Regions from separate parts of the Peribacillus sp. NPDC097295 genome, predicted to be linked through region 2. Evidence: riboswitches for the same ligand, from Rfam matches in the RefSeq annotation. Region 2 holds a riboswitch; the other holds the start of a gene.
The links. A riboswitch is a leader RNA that binds a small molecule or an ion and turns the genes downstream of it on or off. The one in region 2 is predicted to bind S-adenosylmethionine.
Positions count from the first base shown of each region.

Region 1: it holds a riboswitch for S-adenosylmethionine, as region 2 does, so the genes downstream of both, ACIQXN_RS07300 (methionine biosynthesis PLP-dependent protein) here and metK (methionine adenosyltransferase) in region 2, are expected to answer to the same signal.

Region 1 covers NZ_JBIWCW010000003.1:199,830-208,154, reverse strand. The annotation lists gene ACIQXN_RS07315 (MFS transporter) at 1-543, opposite strand, end outside; gene ACIQXN_RS07310 (hypothetical protein) at 716-958, opposite strand; gene fumC (class II fumarate hydratase) at 1,060-2,442, opposite strand; SAM riboswitch class I at 2,729-2,843, shown strand; gene ACIQXN_RS07300 (methionine biosynthesis PLP-dependent protein) at 2,928-4,040, shown strand; gene metC (cystathionine beta-lyase) at 4,037-5,218, shown strand; gene ACIQXN_RS07290 (hypothetical protein) at 5,276-5,449, shown strand; gene ACIQXN_RS07285 (ABC transporter ATP-binding protein) at 5,805-7,823, opposite strand; gene ACIQXN_RS07280 (ABC transporter ATP-binding protein) at 7,820-8,325, opposite strand, start outside.
Region 2 covers NZ_JBIWCW010000016.1:45,478-53,802, forward strand. The annotation lists gene ACIQXN_RS18245 (hypothetical protein) at 1-499, shown strand, start outside; gene ACIQXN_RS18250 (DUF4097 family beta strand repeat-containing protein) at 496-1,287, shown strand; gene ACIQXN_RS18255 (methyl-accepting chemotaxis protein) at 1,461-3,149, shown strand; gene pckA (phosphoenolpyruvate carboxykinase (ATP)) at 3,315-4,898, opposite strand; SAM riboswitch class I at 5,475-5,637, shown strand; gene metK (methionine adenosyltransferase) at 5,804-7,000, shown strand; gene ACIQXN_RS18270 (gamma carbonic anhydrase) at 7,114-7,632, opposite strand; gene ACIQXN_RS18275 (alpha/beta hydrolase) at 7,847-8,325, shown strand, end outside.

The DNA of each region.
Region 1 (8,325 bases), on a different contig from region 2:
GATAGCCCATAACGGAAGAGCCAATACTAATAAAAATGCCAAGCTGAATTGAATGTAAGCAATGGACACATAACCAGCTCTCCACGAGCCTTGATTTACCATATAATAAGACATCATGATGGGACCTATGCTTGCCCCGACTCCCCAAAAACAATGTAGCCAGTGCATATGGTGGGCCTTGTAATGCAACGCTACATAGTTATTCAAGGAGGCATCGATTGCTCCTGCTCCCAGACCCAACGGTATCGCACAGATAACAAGCCAGGCTAGGGAGGTTGAATAGCCAATGCCTAATAAGGCCAACGCCGTCAAGGTAACACTGATCCACGTGACCTTCCCCGGCCCCAGTTTATCATTTAGCCAACCGCTGGCTAAACTTGAGAGTATGGTTCCCGCAGCAATGATCATATAAAGTAACCCAGCAGTCTCCAAAGGCTGAGCAAAATCGGTCTGCATGACCGGCCAGGCCGCACCCAACAAGGAATCTGGAAGCCCCAGGCTTATGAAAGCCAAGTAAATCATAATCAATAAAAGCATGGCCAAGAGTGCCACCTCCGTTCTCTATGTATGATGACTTGTAAACACTGTATGGTTGGACTACCTTTCACTTCTCTCTACTACATATATTCAAATGTACGGAAAAATAAAAAGGCTCATTCATAAAAAGGAGTTTTACGAATGAGTCTCTTTTAAGGTTTATTCTATTGTCTCAACCTTATTCCTGAACAAGGATTACTTCATCATGACCACATTTTGGACATTTCATGATATGCGGGCATTGTCCCTTTTGAAGGGATTCGGGAAAGCCGTCATTTTTTTTCAATGTATCGATATCCATATAAGCACTGTAATCGTCGGCATAATCCATGAATTTCCCTTGATCTTCAAGGTCACTGCTGCATTTCGGGCATTCCAAATGCATTTTTCTAAGACCATTGCATAGCGGGCATAAAGACATGGCATTTCCTCCTGTTCTATATCTATTCTAAGTATTGGTATATTCTTTCATTTTAACACATTAAAACGCCCTTCCACATGCAAGGAAGGGCGAAAAATCTCTTATTTATTGACCATGTTAGCAGGATCCACCCATGCTTTGAATTCATCTTCCGTCAAGAATTCAAGTTTCAACGCCGCTTCTTTTAAAGTGGAGTTGTCGTTGAATGCAGTTTTTGCGATTTTAGCCGCTTTTTCATAGCCGATATGCGGGTTCAATGCTGTTACGAGCATAAGAGAACGCTCCACATTTTCTTTGATTTGAACTTCATTCGCCGTAATTCCCACTGCACAGTGATCGTTGAAGGAATGAATACCATCCGTCAATAATTTCACCGTTTGCAGGAAGTTGTAAATGATGACCGGTTTGAAAACGTTCAACTCGAAGTTTCCTTGGCTTGCTGCAAAACCGATTGTTGCATCGTTGCCGACAACTTGTGTAGCGATCATTGTTATGGCTTCACATTGTGTCGGGTTCACTTTCCCTGGCATGATGGAGCTACCTGGCTCGTTTTCAGGGATGGCGATCTCACCGATTCCGCTTCTTGGGCCACTCGCTAGCCATCTAACATCATTGGCAATCTTCATTAAATCAGCAGCCAACGCTTTAAGAGCACCATGTGCATAAACAATTTCGTTATGGCTTGTTAAAGCATGGAATTTATTATCCGATGTGACAAATGAATGCCCTGTATCGGCTGCAATTTGTTTAGCCGAAAGTGCCGGGAATTCTTTTTTCGTATTGATTCCAGTCCCTACAGCCGTACCACCCAATGCCAAGTTCAATAATTTTTGGCTGCTCTCTTCGATCATCTCCAAATCTTTATCAAGCATAGCTCTCCAACCGGAAATTTCTTGACCTAGAGTTAGTGGTGTCGCATCTTGAAGATGGGTACGGCCAATTTTCACAACATCCCAGAATTCTTTTTCCTTGGCTGCGAATGTATCACGTAGCACTTTAATCGCCGGTACTAATTTTTCAGCCACTTCCATGTAAGCTGCGATATGCATGGCTGTTGGGAATGTATCATTAGAGCTTTGTGCTTTGTTCACATCATCATTCGGGTGAAGCATTTCAGTTTCACCGTTTTCTTTCAACCATTCGTTCCCTTTGTTAGCGACCACTTCATTCACGTTCATATTACTTTGCGTACCGCTCCCGGTTTGCCAGACCACTAGTGGGAAATGTTCATCAAGCGTACCTTCAAGAATTTCACCACAAATCTTCACGATGGCATCCTTTTTCACTTCGGAAAGATCGCCCAATTCAAAGTTTACTTTAGCTGCCGCTTGTTTTACGTAAGCAAACGCATGAACTAATTCAATCGGCATTTTTTCATAACCAATCTTGAAGTTGTTACGGCTTCTTTCTGTTTGTGCACCCCAATACTTATCGGCAGGAACTTTCACTTCACCCATCGTATCTCGTTCGATTCTGTATTCCATGTCTTCTCCCCCTATGTTCGCACTATCCATTAAGAAACGGTTATGTATATGCAATGAATAATGACTTTTTATATGAATCCCCTCTATATTGTACAAATTTTATTATTTTAAAGCAAAAAAAACAGAACAAATCCGACCTTTTTCTTCAGAAAAATCACTTTAATCAGAATCCCTCCCTCTAATTCTAGATAAAAATCATTCATCTTCTATTTCCTGCAACGATAATGAATGCCCTTGACATAATTTTATATATATAGTAAATTCAAAAGAAATTGAATAATCTAAACTCTTATCGAGAGAGGTAGAGGGAATGGCCCTATGACACCTCAGCAACCTTCATTTGTTTCCAGCCAATGAAAAGGTGCTAATTCCACAAGTTTGTGTAACTTGGAAGATAAGAAGAATGACTCTATCCTACTTATTCAAGTCTTCTTCTTAAAGAAGACTTTTTTTATTTTATTTAAATAAAAGGAGACGTGAAAATTATGTACAAAACAGAAACCTATCTTGCTCAGCTTGGGAACCGCAGTGAAACGGCTACGGGAACGGTCAATCCACCCGTTTACTTCTCGACGGCTTTCCGCCATGAGGGAATTGGTCAATCAACAGGTTTTGATTACACGCGAACAGGAAACCCGACACGTCAGCTTTTGGAGCAATCGATCGCCAAACTTGAACATGGCGATCAAGGATATGCATGTAGCTCGGGAATGGCTGCCATTGCGACCATCCTTTCCTTATTTAAATCAGGGGATGCGTGGATCAGTAGCGAAGATTTATACGGCGGTACATATCGTTTATTAGAGCATGGCTTTAAAAAATGGGGGCTACAATGCGAATATGTCAATACATGTTGCATAGAGGATATCGAAAAAGCGATCACCTCTCAAACAAAGGCCATCTTCATTGAAACTCCCACAAATCCTCTTATGCAACAAACAGACATCGCCGCTGTTTCCGCTCTTGCCAAACAATACAATTTACTTTTGATTGTTGACAACACTTTCTACACACCGATTATCCAACAGCCCCTCTTGCTTGGTGCCGACATCGTGATTCACAGCGCAACAAAATATCTTGGCGGCCATAATGATGTGTTGGCCGGTTTGATTGTGGCAAAAGGTGCTGAATTATGTGAGTCCCTTGCCTTCCACCATAATGGAATGGGCGCAGTATTGAGTCCGTTTGATTCCTGGCTGTTGATGCGCGGGATGAAAACCTTGGCACTAAGAATGGAGCGTCACGAAAAGAATGCCAAGATCATGGTCGATTATTTAATGGAACATGAATGTGTAACGGATGTTCTCTATCCAGGTCGTGGCGGCATGATTTCATTCCGGGTCAATGATGAGGCAGTGGTCAACCCATTTCTACAGTCCCTTTCATTGATTTCATTTGCCGAGAGCCTTGGAGGCGTCGAAAGCTTCATCACGTATCCGGCGACACAGACACATGCCGATATGCCTCTTGAAGTCAGAACGGCAAATGGAGTCTGCAATCGACTCCTTCGATTCTCTGTCGGCATCGAGGACAGCGGAGATTTAATCGAAGACCTGCAGCAGGCATTTTCTCAAGTAAAAAAGGAGGCAATACGATGACAAATCAAGAATTCAGTTTTGAAACCAAATTACTACACAACCAACATAAATTCGATCCAACGACAGGCGGGGTGAGTGTTCCGATCCAACATGCTTCCACGTTTCATCAAACGGACATTGATCAATTCGGCAAATACGATTACAGCCGGAGCGGGAACCCGACGCGAGAAGCACTGGAAGACATCATTGCGGAACTGGAAGAAGGCACGCGCGGATTTGCTTTTTCATCCGGGATGGCTGCCATTTCAACGGCTTTCCTCCTGCTCTCTGCCGGTGACCATATCGTCATCTCTGAAGATGTATACGGGGGCACATTCCGAATGGTAACAACCGTGCTGACCCGTTTCAACATCGAGCATACCTTCGTGGATATGACGGATCTTGAGAGTGTAAAAGCAGCCATCCAGCCAAATACGCGAGCACTCTATATCGAAACGCCTTCCAATCCTTTACTTAAGGTGACCGACATTAAAGCCGTATGTGATATCGCCAAAAGCATAGGTGCTTGGAGCTTTGTTGACAATACGTTCTTGACGCCCGCCCTGCAAAAACCGCTAAACCTCGGTGCAGATGTGGTCCTGCACAGTGCGACGAAATTTTTGTCTGGACATAGTGATGTCGTAGCAGGTCTTGCCGTCGTAAAGGATCCGGAACTCGCCGATAGACTTGGGTCCCTCCAAAACTCTTTCGGAGCGGTGCTTGGCGTCCAGGATGCCTGGCTTGTGATGAGAGGCCTGAAAACCTTATCAGTTCGGATGGAACACTCCCAAAAAGGGGCCGAGAAGATTGCGGAATACTTAAAACAGCATCAGTTAGTGTCAAAGGTCTATTATCCAGGTCTTGCCGACCATCCACAACACAGCATCCAGGAAAATCAAGCAACTGGTGCGGGGGCTGTTTTATCATTCGAATTGGAAAGCGAAGAAACCTTCCGCTCGTTCGTGAACCATGTCGAGCTTCCCGTTTTTGCCGTAAGCCTTGGGGCAGTCGAATCGATTTTATCTTACCCGGCCAAAATGTCCCATGCGGCCATGCCTGTTGCTGAAAGGGAAAAACGTGGCATTACGAACAGCTTGTTGCGCCTGTCCGTCGGTCTGGAAAATCCGGATGATTTGATCAAGGACTTTGATTTAGCCCTAAAGAAAAGTGCAGAAAGACAGACTGTTACTACAAAATAGGAGAACGGGTCTAGGAAATTTTCATCATGGTTACATATGAGGATAGGAGAAAAAGGGATGCATATTCGTCAAACAAATGATTTTGAATTAGTTGCCAAATTGAATAAAACCGTTCACGATTTACATGCAAATTTATACCCTGAGTATTTTAAAGCATACAATGATGAGGAAATAAAAGCTTGCTTTCGAAAAATCATCGTTAAAGAAACCTTAAGTGTTGCGAGTGGTTGATTTCCGCTTCAGTTGCTCGCTTTCCGCGGGGTGGGCGGTGAGCCTCCTCGGCGTAAACGCCTGTGGGGTCTCACCTGTCCCACTGATCCCGCAGGAGTCTCGCACTTCCGCTCCAGTCAACCATATGAAGTTTTTCAATATTCCTTGTGAAAAATAACAGTCTATTAGAACAAAGCCTTTTATATAAGGACTTAGTGACTTCGTTATCGACCCAATAATCCAATTCAATCTTGTTCATGCCCTTGCTTTCGCAATTTCCCCTCTAACAATAGGAACATATCCCATATACATGAAAAGAGGCAGAAACGTTCTTCATGCAACGTTTCTGCCTCTCACTATTTAAAATTTAAAATGGCTATCCAGCCATCCCCTTATGAGTTCCTGCCTGGAGTTCATACATTTGATAGTATTTCCCTTTTTGTTCCATTAGTTCTTCATGTGTCCCCTGCTCCACAATCCGTCCTTTATCCAATACGAGGATCTGGTCGGCGTTCTTGATCGTCGACAGTCGGTGCGCGATGATGAATGTCGTCCTTCCTTTTTTCAACACCTCCATGCCTTTTTGGATAATGGATTCCGTTTCTGTATCGATGCTTGCCGTTGCTTCGTCCAGTATCAAAATCGCCGGATCGAATGCCAGGGCGCGAGCGAAGGAAATGAGCTGCCGCTGTCCTGAAGACAATGTCCCCCCTTTTTCAATCACAGGTTCATCAAGCCCTAATGGCAAATGCTGCAATACTTTATCCCCGCCAACATCCTTTAATGCTTTTTCTATAGTAGCCCTGGTGATTCTTTCTTGGCCGAGGCTGATATTCGTTGCAATCGTGCCTGTGAATAAATAAGGGTCCTGAAGGACAATCCCCATGTGTTCCCTTAAGGTTTGATGGGGGATATCCAATATATCCATGCCATCAATCTTGATGGATCCCTCATTGGTATCATAGAAACGGAACAGCAGATTCATGATGGAGCTTTTCCCTGAACCAGTATGACCCACCAATGCGACCGTTTCTCCCGGACTAGCGGAAAATGATATATCCTTTAAAACATATTCATTATCCTTATAGCCAAACGAAACATTTTCGAATACTACATTTCCTTTATATCTAGAGATGTTTCGATCACTGACTTGAACCCCAGGTTCTTCCAACAAGCTAAAAGCCCTTTCCCCCGCAACTAGGGCCTGTTCCAGGTTGGCGAACTGATTGACAATTCCATGTAGTGGATGGAGCAGGCGACTGATTAAATCGACGATCGCATACATCATCCCAAGCGAAACGGCAGAAGTTGCCGTGAGCGACATGCCACCAAAATACCAAACGAATAGGATGAGTGCGACACCCTTGATGACACCGACCAAGTTTCCGCCCGTCAAGGAGTTTAAATGTAGCATCTTGTTTTGATAAGAAAAATGATCTCGATTCAATGCTTCAAATGACTGCTTCGTCTCCTTTTCACGACTGAACGCTTGAATGATATTCATCCCAGAAATCGATTCATTAATCATTCCGTTAATATCACTGATACGCTCCCGAATGATATGGTTATATTTCGAGGCGAATTTCCGATACACCTTCGTCCAGACTATGATGATGGGAATGAGCACTAGGCCCATGAGACCAGCACGTGCATCCAAAATATACAAAGCGATGAGAACGCCGATGATATTGATTGTGCTCGAAAAGAAGTTGGCTAGAACGGTTACATATAGTTCTCGAATGGCCTCAGTATCATTCGTGACTCTTGCGACTACCTTACCCGCAGGCATATTATCAAAAAAGCGGATGGGTAAACGGGAAATATGAGTGAAAATATCATTCCTCATCCGCTGGATAATCCGATTGGCCGCTTTTTGTAAGTAAAAGCTCTGTCCGTATTGAAAAATGGAAGAAATAAGGACTAAACCGAAATAAAAGGCGACGAGTCCCAATATCCGAGGAATCTCCGGTTGATAAAACCTCATTAATTCCTGACTCGATAAGAGTTCAACCGCAGACCTTTGTTCTTTTCCATTTTTTTTAATTATTAATGTATTTCCTTCTAAGCTGCGGCGACCATCCATGGGGACAGCTTTATCGACGAATACGAATTGGCTGCCCACTTGCAGTACCCGGACTTCCCGTCCTTTCTCCTCCCCTTTTGAAAAATAGGTATCTCTTTTGTACCAGCGAGTTTCGTACTCAACGGCATCTTGCCCCTTTTTAGTTTCATGCCAAGCTGATTCAATACCGATTATATGGGAATCGATGATTTTTTTAGCGACGAATGGACCCGTTAAATCTGCGGCTACGGAAAGGGCCAGCATAATCAGGGCCCCGATGATTAATTTTTTATATAGAGAGGCATATTGATAGAGTTTATTTACGACCTTCATGCCCCCACCTCCGTTCCTTCGTCAATCTGCTGCCGCTCATATTGCTCCTTATACCAACCACCTTGCTGCAACAAACTGACATGTGTTCCCTCTTCTATAATCGAACCACTGTCGAGCACGATGATATGATCCGCATGTTGGACGGCCGATAAACGGTGGGTCGTGATGATCGTCGTTTTCCCCGCTCGTTCATTTTGGATGTTGTTGATGATCGTCGTTTCGGTTTTCGCGTCCACGGCTGAGAGAGAATCATCTAAAATCAGGATTTCCGGGTTTTTAATGAGGGCTCTAGCGATTGAAATTCGTTGCTTTTGACCCCCAGAAAGAGCGACCCCCTTTTCGCCGACCAGCGTTTCAAGCTGATGGGGTAGTGTCGTAACATCCTTCTCAAAATCCGCAAGCCGGATCGCTTCCACGAGTTCTTCTTCCGTAGCATCCAGTTTTCCAAAGAGGATATTATCCTTCACAGACTGTGAAAATAAAAAGTGGTCTTGTGGGACAT
Region 2 (8,325 bases):
AATGGTATTCCCTATAGCCATGTGGTCACAAATGGGGACAAGGGAAAAATATTATTTTACTCAAGAACTCATCTTTGCCAGCTGCCCGCCTTTGTATAAATTCTTTGCAGTCTGGATCTCGGGAGTTCTTGTGACCTTACTGGTATCGATTGGGGCTATCGTTCATTTTTTAATCGATGGAGAGCTCTCCTTATTTTATTCGTGGATGACTGGTGTTTTCTTCATTCCGACAATCGGATTGGCTCTTGGGGTTTGGAGTGGATCCCGGAAATTATTTGAGGTCATTTATATGCTTTGGTGGTATCTAGGACCTGTGAATGATATTCCGTATCTTGACTTTTTAGGCGTATCGACAAGTTACAACGGGTTTTACCTCAGCTTGACTCTTGTCCTATTAGGTATCACGATCGTTTTACAACTAGTAAAAACGGGTCATCTCCGTTCAGGATTTAAGAAGGTCATGGTAGAAAAAGAATATTCAAATGGAGGAATTCGATGAGAAATTTAAATAGAAGGTTCATGTTTATCCTAACTGTTGCAATGTTATGCGTTTTCATGGCGGCATGTGGTTCAGATTCTACTTCTGACGTAGAAGCCAAGACATTCGATGCAGAGGAAATAGAGGAAATCTTCGTTACAACCGATGGGCAAAATATCGAAATGCGACCATCCGATAATGAGAAAGTGAAAGTAAGCGAGAAGGCAGGAAAGGAAGTCCCGATAACGTTGGAAGGAAATGTTCTCACAGTTGACCTTGAAGGATCATCGAGTTTAATCAATTTTAAGACAGACACATTATATGTTGAAGTCCCGAGGAAAATCTTTAAGGAAATTAACCTAAATACGACGTCCGGCAAAATATCCGGGAAGGAAATAACCGCAGAAGAATTAATAGTGACGGCCGATTCCGGTCAAATTGACATCAATGGCTTTGAAGGGAAGAAGATCGCAGGGGAAATCGTTGCTGGGGATATGAACTTAAAAAAGATAGAAGGGAATTTCAACCTTACTAACGATACTGGGGACATCGATATCTCATATAAAGGAGCATTGGAAGAAGATAGTACCATTACTACGCATTCAGGCAAGGTAGTCATGAAATTTGAGAGTAAACCAAATTCTTTAAAGGTGGAGGCTTCGACAGGGTCAGGAAAAATCAAGAATTCCTTATTTTCTTCAGAAGAACTGAAGGTGGAAGGGGGGAAAAGTATATTGAATGGCATACTAGGTTCAGGCGGGGCAACTCTATCAGTCCAATCAGCTTCCGGTACGATTTATATAGATTAAGACTAGGAAACCTAATGACTCTTAAAAGAGTGTTAGGTTTTTTTGTGTAAATTGACAAAATATTATGAAGAATATGGTAATATTGGTATAGGACTTTATACTCTTAATTGACAAAAGATGTAAGGATGATGGTTAGGGACAAAGAAGATATAAAACGACTTGGGGGATGCTACATGAAATTATCTGTATCAAAAAAACTATGGGGTAGTTTTTTGTCTTTGCTTTTATTTTTATTGGCCATGGGGGCTGTCTATTTATTGATTATTAGTCATTTAAATAGCCAGTATAAGTTATTATTGGATGATCGTGTGAAAAAGACCCAGCTTGTAGATGAACTGATCATCAATCAGCAAGATTATTCCAATGATATCCGTGGGTATATGATTTATGTAGATTCTAAGTATTTAGAAGGAAGATCAGAAAAAAATGATTTATTTGAAGAACGATATAAAGAATTAGGAAAGAAAATTAATCTTAAAGAAGACCGAGTCCTATTGGAACAAGTATATAAATCGAAACAGGAATATACGGATCTTGCAGAGGAAATAATCTTGAACGTGCAGAAGGAGAAAAATCAGGAAGCATTGGTTATCGCGAAGCAGGCAAGTGTACTGGAAGAAACGATCATCAATTTGGCAACACAGTTAAGTGAGAACCAAAAAGTGTATATGAAAGAGAAACGCAAGGAGATAGATATGTTGGTGAAGGACATGCAGCTCATCATCACGTTGGTCATCATCGGAGGGTTCGTACTTAGCATCGTTATGCCGACTATCTTGAGCCGTAGTATTTCCCTTCCTGTTCGGAAGCTTACAGATGCAATTGGACAGGTTGCAGGCGGTGACCTCCAAGTGGAAGACGTACAGGTTCGAAACAGAGATGAGATTGGGGAGATGGCCGGCGCCTTCAATAAGATGGTCAAAGAACTGAAGTCGATTGTGGCGAGTATGAGGGATTCCTCGACACAGCTTGCCGTCCAAGCAGAACAAATGTCGGCGAGTTCCGAGGAAAGCCTGGCATCTTCGGAGATGGTCGCAACAACGGCAGAGGATAATATGCAGGGAACGAATCAGCAGGTTGTCATAATCGAGGATTCAGTCAATTCCATGAATGAAATGGCTGCAGCGGTAGGAAGGATTACAGAGAGTAATGTCGACATGCTTCAATCGGCTGAAACGGTGAATTCGCTCGTGCAAGAAGGTGCGTCCAGCATGAATGCCGTGACAAAGGAAATGAATAATATCAACGCTACCATTCAAGATTCAGCGAGCATCATGGAAGTGATGGCGAGTCATTCAAGTGATATTCAAAGGGTGACAGCTTTGATCACGGACATTTCCGATCAAACGAACTTACTCTCCTTGAATGCGGCCATCGAGGCTGCCCGTGCTGGTGAGCATGGAAAAGGTTTTGCTGTAGTGGCTGATGAAGTCCGGAAACTGGCTGAGCAATCGAAACGGTCCGCTTCCGAGATTGCAAACATGGTCTGTATGATTCAAGATGCTACCAAAAAAGGCGTTGAATCCATCAAGATCGGAACCGAGAAAGCGGTAGATGGACTGGTGGCTTCTGAAAATTCATTACAGATGTTCGAACAAATCAAAGTTGCAGTCGGAGAGGTAAGCGAACGGGTGGAATCGGCATCCATTGCTATCGATGAAATTCAAGCGATGACCGAAGAAGTGGCAGCAGGTTCCTTATCCATCAAAGAAATTGCGGTCTCGGCTGCCGAACGTGCCCATGATACCAGTGCAGCAACCGAAGAACAGTTGGCTGCGAATGAACAAATTACCACTGGGGCCCAATCACTAGCATCCTTGGCTGAAAGGCTGCAAAAAGAAGTGAGTCATTTTAAGATTTAAAAATAGGATCAGTACCCGAACGAGGATTATTATCTCGTTCGGGTTTTTTCTTGATAGACACGAAGGTGATGAATCAGTAGATAGAATAGAAAGGCTAACAGCATAGCGCTGCCATGATAAAAAAAAGGACCATGCGAATTTCGCTTGGTCCTTTTGTATCCTAGGTTATGCAATTGGTCCGCCAAGTTCTTCAATTTCATTTGGTACGCTACCGAATTTTTTAAAGTTGGCACGGAATTGTGCTGCCAAGTCTTTTGCTGACTCTGTATACGCAGCAGGATCTTCCCACGTCTTGATTGGTTGAAGCACTTCGTCAGGAACACCAGGAACATGAAGCGGAATGTTCAAGCCGAAGATATCGTCTTTAATGGTTTCGATGTTGGCCAATTCGCCCTCAAGTGCCGCTTGGATCATGGCACGAGTGTAAGCAAGCTTCATACGGCTTCCAGTTCCGTACGCTCCGCCAGTCCATCCTGTGTTGACCAGGTACACTTTTGCATCATGCTCGTCGATTTTTTCCCCGAGCATTTCAGCATAGCGTTGTGCAGGAAGTGGTAGGAAAGGTGAACCGAAGCATGTCGAGAAGGTTGCTTCAGGAGACGTCACTCCTCTTTCTGTACCAGCCAATTTACTAGTGTATCCGCTCAAGAAGTGGAACATGGCTTGCTCTTTAGAAAGTTTGCTGATTGGAGGCAGTACGCCGGAAGCATCAGCTGTTAAGAAAATGATGGTATTCGGGTGTCCCGCGATGCTTGGATTCACGATGTTGTCAATCGCTTGCATTTGGTATGCGGCACGCGTGTTTTCCGTTAACGAGCTATCATCGTAATCCGCTTCGCGTGTATCGGGATCTACCACTACATTTTCCAATACCGCGCCGAAACGAATGGCGTCGAAAATCTGTGGTTCCTTTTCACGTGAAAGGTTGATGGTCTTTGCGTAGCACCCACCCTCGATGTTGAATACACCGTTAGAAGACCAGCCGTGTTCGTCATCACCGATCAGTTTACGGTTCGTGTCGGCAGATAAAGTGGTTTTACCAGTACCGGACAATCCGAAGAATAAAGCGACATCGCCTTCACGACCTACGTTTGCCGAGCAATGCATCGGAAGGATTTCTTCTTCCGGAAGTAGGTAGTTCATGATGGAGAAAATCGATTTTTTCATTTCACCTGCATATTCGGTTCCGCCGATCAGGATCGTACGGCGTTCGAATGAGACCATGATGAACGTTTCGGATTTAGTCCCGTCGACTTCTGGATTGGCTTTGAAATTAGGTGCTGAAAGGATCGTGAATTCTGCTTCGTGCCCTCTCAATTCCTCTTCGTTCGGACGGATGAACAAAGTATGAGCAAAAAGGTTATGCCAAGCATATTCATTTACAACTCGGATGGGAAGGCGTGATGATTCGTCCGCACCAGCGAAGCCTTTGAACACAAAGATTTCTTCTTTAGCTTTTAGGTAGTCCACTACTTTGCTATATAGTTTATTGAAGACTTCTTCGGAAATCGGCTGGTTCACTGGACCCCAGTCAATTTTGTCCTTTACGGAAGCTTCTTCTACAATATATTTATCTTTAGGTGAACGGCCCGTGTATTTGCCAGTTTCAGCTTTTACTGCGCCAGTTGAAGTTAAAACGCCTTCATTTCTGCTTAATACTTTTTCAACTAATTGAGGAACTGAGAGCTGAGTTTGCACATTATTCCCTGCTAATAATTGGTGTAACTCATTAACGTCAACAGAATTCATATATGAGATACCATCCTTTGTATAAGTTTTATATTACAATTAGTATAACACATTAGATTAAATAGTCTATACTATTTAATCGTTTTTTGTGAATGATTAGAGATTAGTCACAGTAATCAATTTTTTTATTTATATGAGTAACCTAGTGTTTAATGCCGGCATATACTTGCAGTGAGTCATCCTGGATGATGGTCAACAGAAAAGTTGTATCAACAGGAAGACAATCTTATGGTAGTCAATCTTGGTTGTGAGAAACGAATGCCGCCGTAAAAAAATGGGGTCTATCTTGGATTAACGAAAATTTTCATTTATATAGGAAGAAACGAAGTGAAGGACCATATATGAAAAGGAAAAAGGGATAAATATATGGTTTCAATCGTGCTCGTGCTTTTGACCGAGTTATCCACCGATAGTCTATGGTCTGGCCTTCCAGTCTATTCTCTTTAAGAATACTATTTATAGATCGGCTATGCCATAAAAAAAGTTTTTTTATTTTTTCAATGGGGAAAATGTTCTTTTTAGAAAAACATTGACAAATTCAGGCTAAATGCGATAGTATCTAAAATTGTACGGATTCTCTTATCCCGAGTTGGTGGAGGGACAGGCCCTTTGAAACCCAGCAACCTGCCATATTGAACTTGGCCCAAAGATCAATCGCCGAAAATAAAGCGATGATTCTTCAAGGAATTGTGGTGATGGTGCTAACCTGAGCAAGGTAAAAACCCTTGAACGATAAGAGTGAAAGGATAGATGATAGAATTTTTAAACCTTTCCTCATTACCCAGGGAAGGTTTTTGTGTTTTTTTCATGAATTCTGTGTCTATGATTGAAACTAATAAGGGAAACGAGTTCCGTAAAAATCAGGCTTATGCCTACAACATACTAACTTCCAAGGAGGAAATAAGATGTCAAAGAAACGTCTATTTACTTCTGAATCTGTTACAGAAGGCCATCCGGATAAGATTTGTGATCAGATTTCAGATTCCATTTTAGATGCTATCCTTGCTAAGGATGCAAATGCACGTGTAGCGTGTGAAACAAGTGTAACGACAGGTCTTGTGCTTGTTGCTGGAGAAATTACAACATCGGCTTACGTGGATATTTCACGTATTGTCCGTGATACGATTGCAGGAATCGGATATACGCGTGCGAAATATGGTTTCGATGCCGAGACATGTGCCGTACTAAGCTCGATCGATGAGCAGTCTGCTGATATAGCAGCGGGCGTTGATAAAGCACTGGAAGCACGTGAAGGCACGATGTCCGAAGAGGAAATCGACGCAATCGGCGCAGGGGACCAAGGTCTTATGTTCGGATTCGCGTGTAATGAAACAGAAGAGCTTATGCCACTTCCGATTTCATTGGCACACAAGCTTTCCTTCCGTCTTTCTCAAGTCCGCAAGAATGATACCCTTAGCTATTTGCGTCCTGATGGTAAAACGCAGGTAACGGTTGAGTATGATGAGAATAATCTGCCTGTACGTGTAGATACAATCGTAATCTCTACACAGCATGACCCTGAAGTGACACTTGAGCAAATTCAAGCTGACTTGAAAGAACATGTCATTAAAGCGGTTGTACCGGCTGACTTAATCGACGAAAACACGAAATACTTCATCAACCCGACTGGCCGTTTCGTAATTGGTGGACCACAAGGGGATGCAGGTCTTACTGGCCGCAAGATCATCGTTGATACGTACGGCGGATACGCTCGTCACGGCGGCGGTGCTTTCTCTGGTAAAGATGCGACAAAAGTTGACCGTTCTGCGGCATACGCTGCACGTTACGTTGCGAAAAACATCGTGGCTGCCGGCCTAGCTGATAAAGCGGAAGTACAATTAGCATACGCAATTGGCGTGGCTAAGCCTGTATCGATTTCAATCGATACATTCGGCACGGGAACAGTAAGTGAAGAAGTATTAGTAGAACTGGTGGAAGCGAATTTCGACTTACGTCCTGCTGGTATCATCAAGATGCTTGATCTTCGTCGCCCAATCTACAAACAAACAGCTGCATATGGTCACTTCGGCCGTACAGATGTTGACTTGCCTTGGGAGCGCACGGATAAAGCTGAGGCTTTAAAAACACAAGCACAAGCGTAAACCATAATAAAAAGGGTGCCTTGCATTTTGCGAGGCACCTTTTTTGATGGAGTAAAATAGGATTAAATATGTTTACCTAGGGAATAATTCAATGAATCCTATTTTAGTGAAGGTCACTTAATCCGTTCAGCCTGTTTATAGATCTGCCCTTTTTCCGCGTATTCCCGGACGATTCGATCCATATCGCGGCGATCTTCATCAGTGATCTCGCGAACGACTTTGGCTGGGCGTCCGAACGCTAACGTGTTTGGCGGGATCACTTTTCCTTGGGAAACAAGGCTACCTGCACCGATGAAGGCACCTTCACCAATTTCCGCACCATCCAGTATGATGGAGCCCATACCGACAAGAGCCCCTTTACGAATCTTGCAGCTATGTAGGATCACTTGGTGGCCAATCGTCACTTCGTCTTCGATTATTAATGGGTTATTGGGGCTTTGGTGAAGGACACTATTATCTTGGACACTTACTCTTTTACCGATGATGGTAGGAGCTACGTCACCACGTATGACCGTATTGAACCAAATCGTTGATTCATCTCCAATCTTTACATCGCCAGTTACGACGGCATTTTCAGCAAGATAAGCGCTCTCGGCAATTTCCGGTTCTGTATCTTTGAATGGATAAATAATCAATTTTAATCATTTCCTTTCCGAAGTGGATAATTTTACTGTATTATTTTAATATACCGTATCAAAATAGGCTTGGCTAATATTTGAAGTAGCCAACTTATTCGGCTTCGTTTTTGTCGAAAATCATGAAGATGGTTATAATTTATCATATAGATTATTTTTCATTCAGCATGGAACGGATACAACTAGAGAAAAAGTGAAAGGGGGATTTCGAATGTGGAAATGGGAGACGGACGGAGACGCTAAAGGTGTCATCGTCATTATTCATGGGGCAATGGAACATCATGGCCGTTATAAGTGGTTAACCCAAATGTGGCTTTCAGCCGGATACCATGTCGTCATGGGTGACCTTCCTGGGCAGGGGATGACTACTCGCGCCTTCCGAGGGCATATCGATTCCTTTGACGAATATTTAGAAGAAGTAAAAAGCTGGATAGAAGATGCCTACGATTATTCTCTTCCTGTCTTTTTATTAGGACATAGCATGGGTGGTTTGATTGCAATCCGTCTGCTTCAGGAGGAAGAATGGGATATTGCGGGGGTCATTTTATCATCGCCATGTCTCGGCCTGATGACGCACCCGCCCAAATATTTAACTGCCCTTTCACACGGGATGAATATCGTAATGCCTAAATTCCGGGTGGATTCTGGGTTAACTCCCCAAATGGCGACAAGGAATTCGGAAATCCGTGA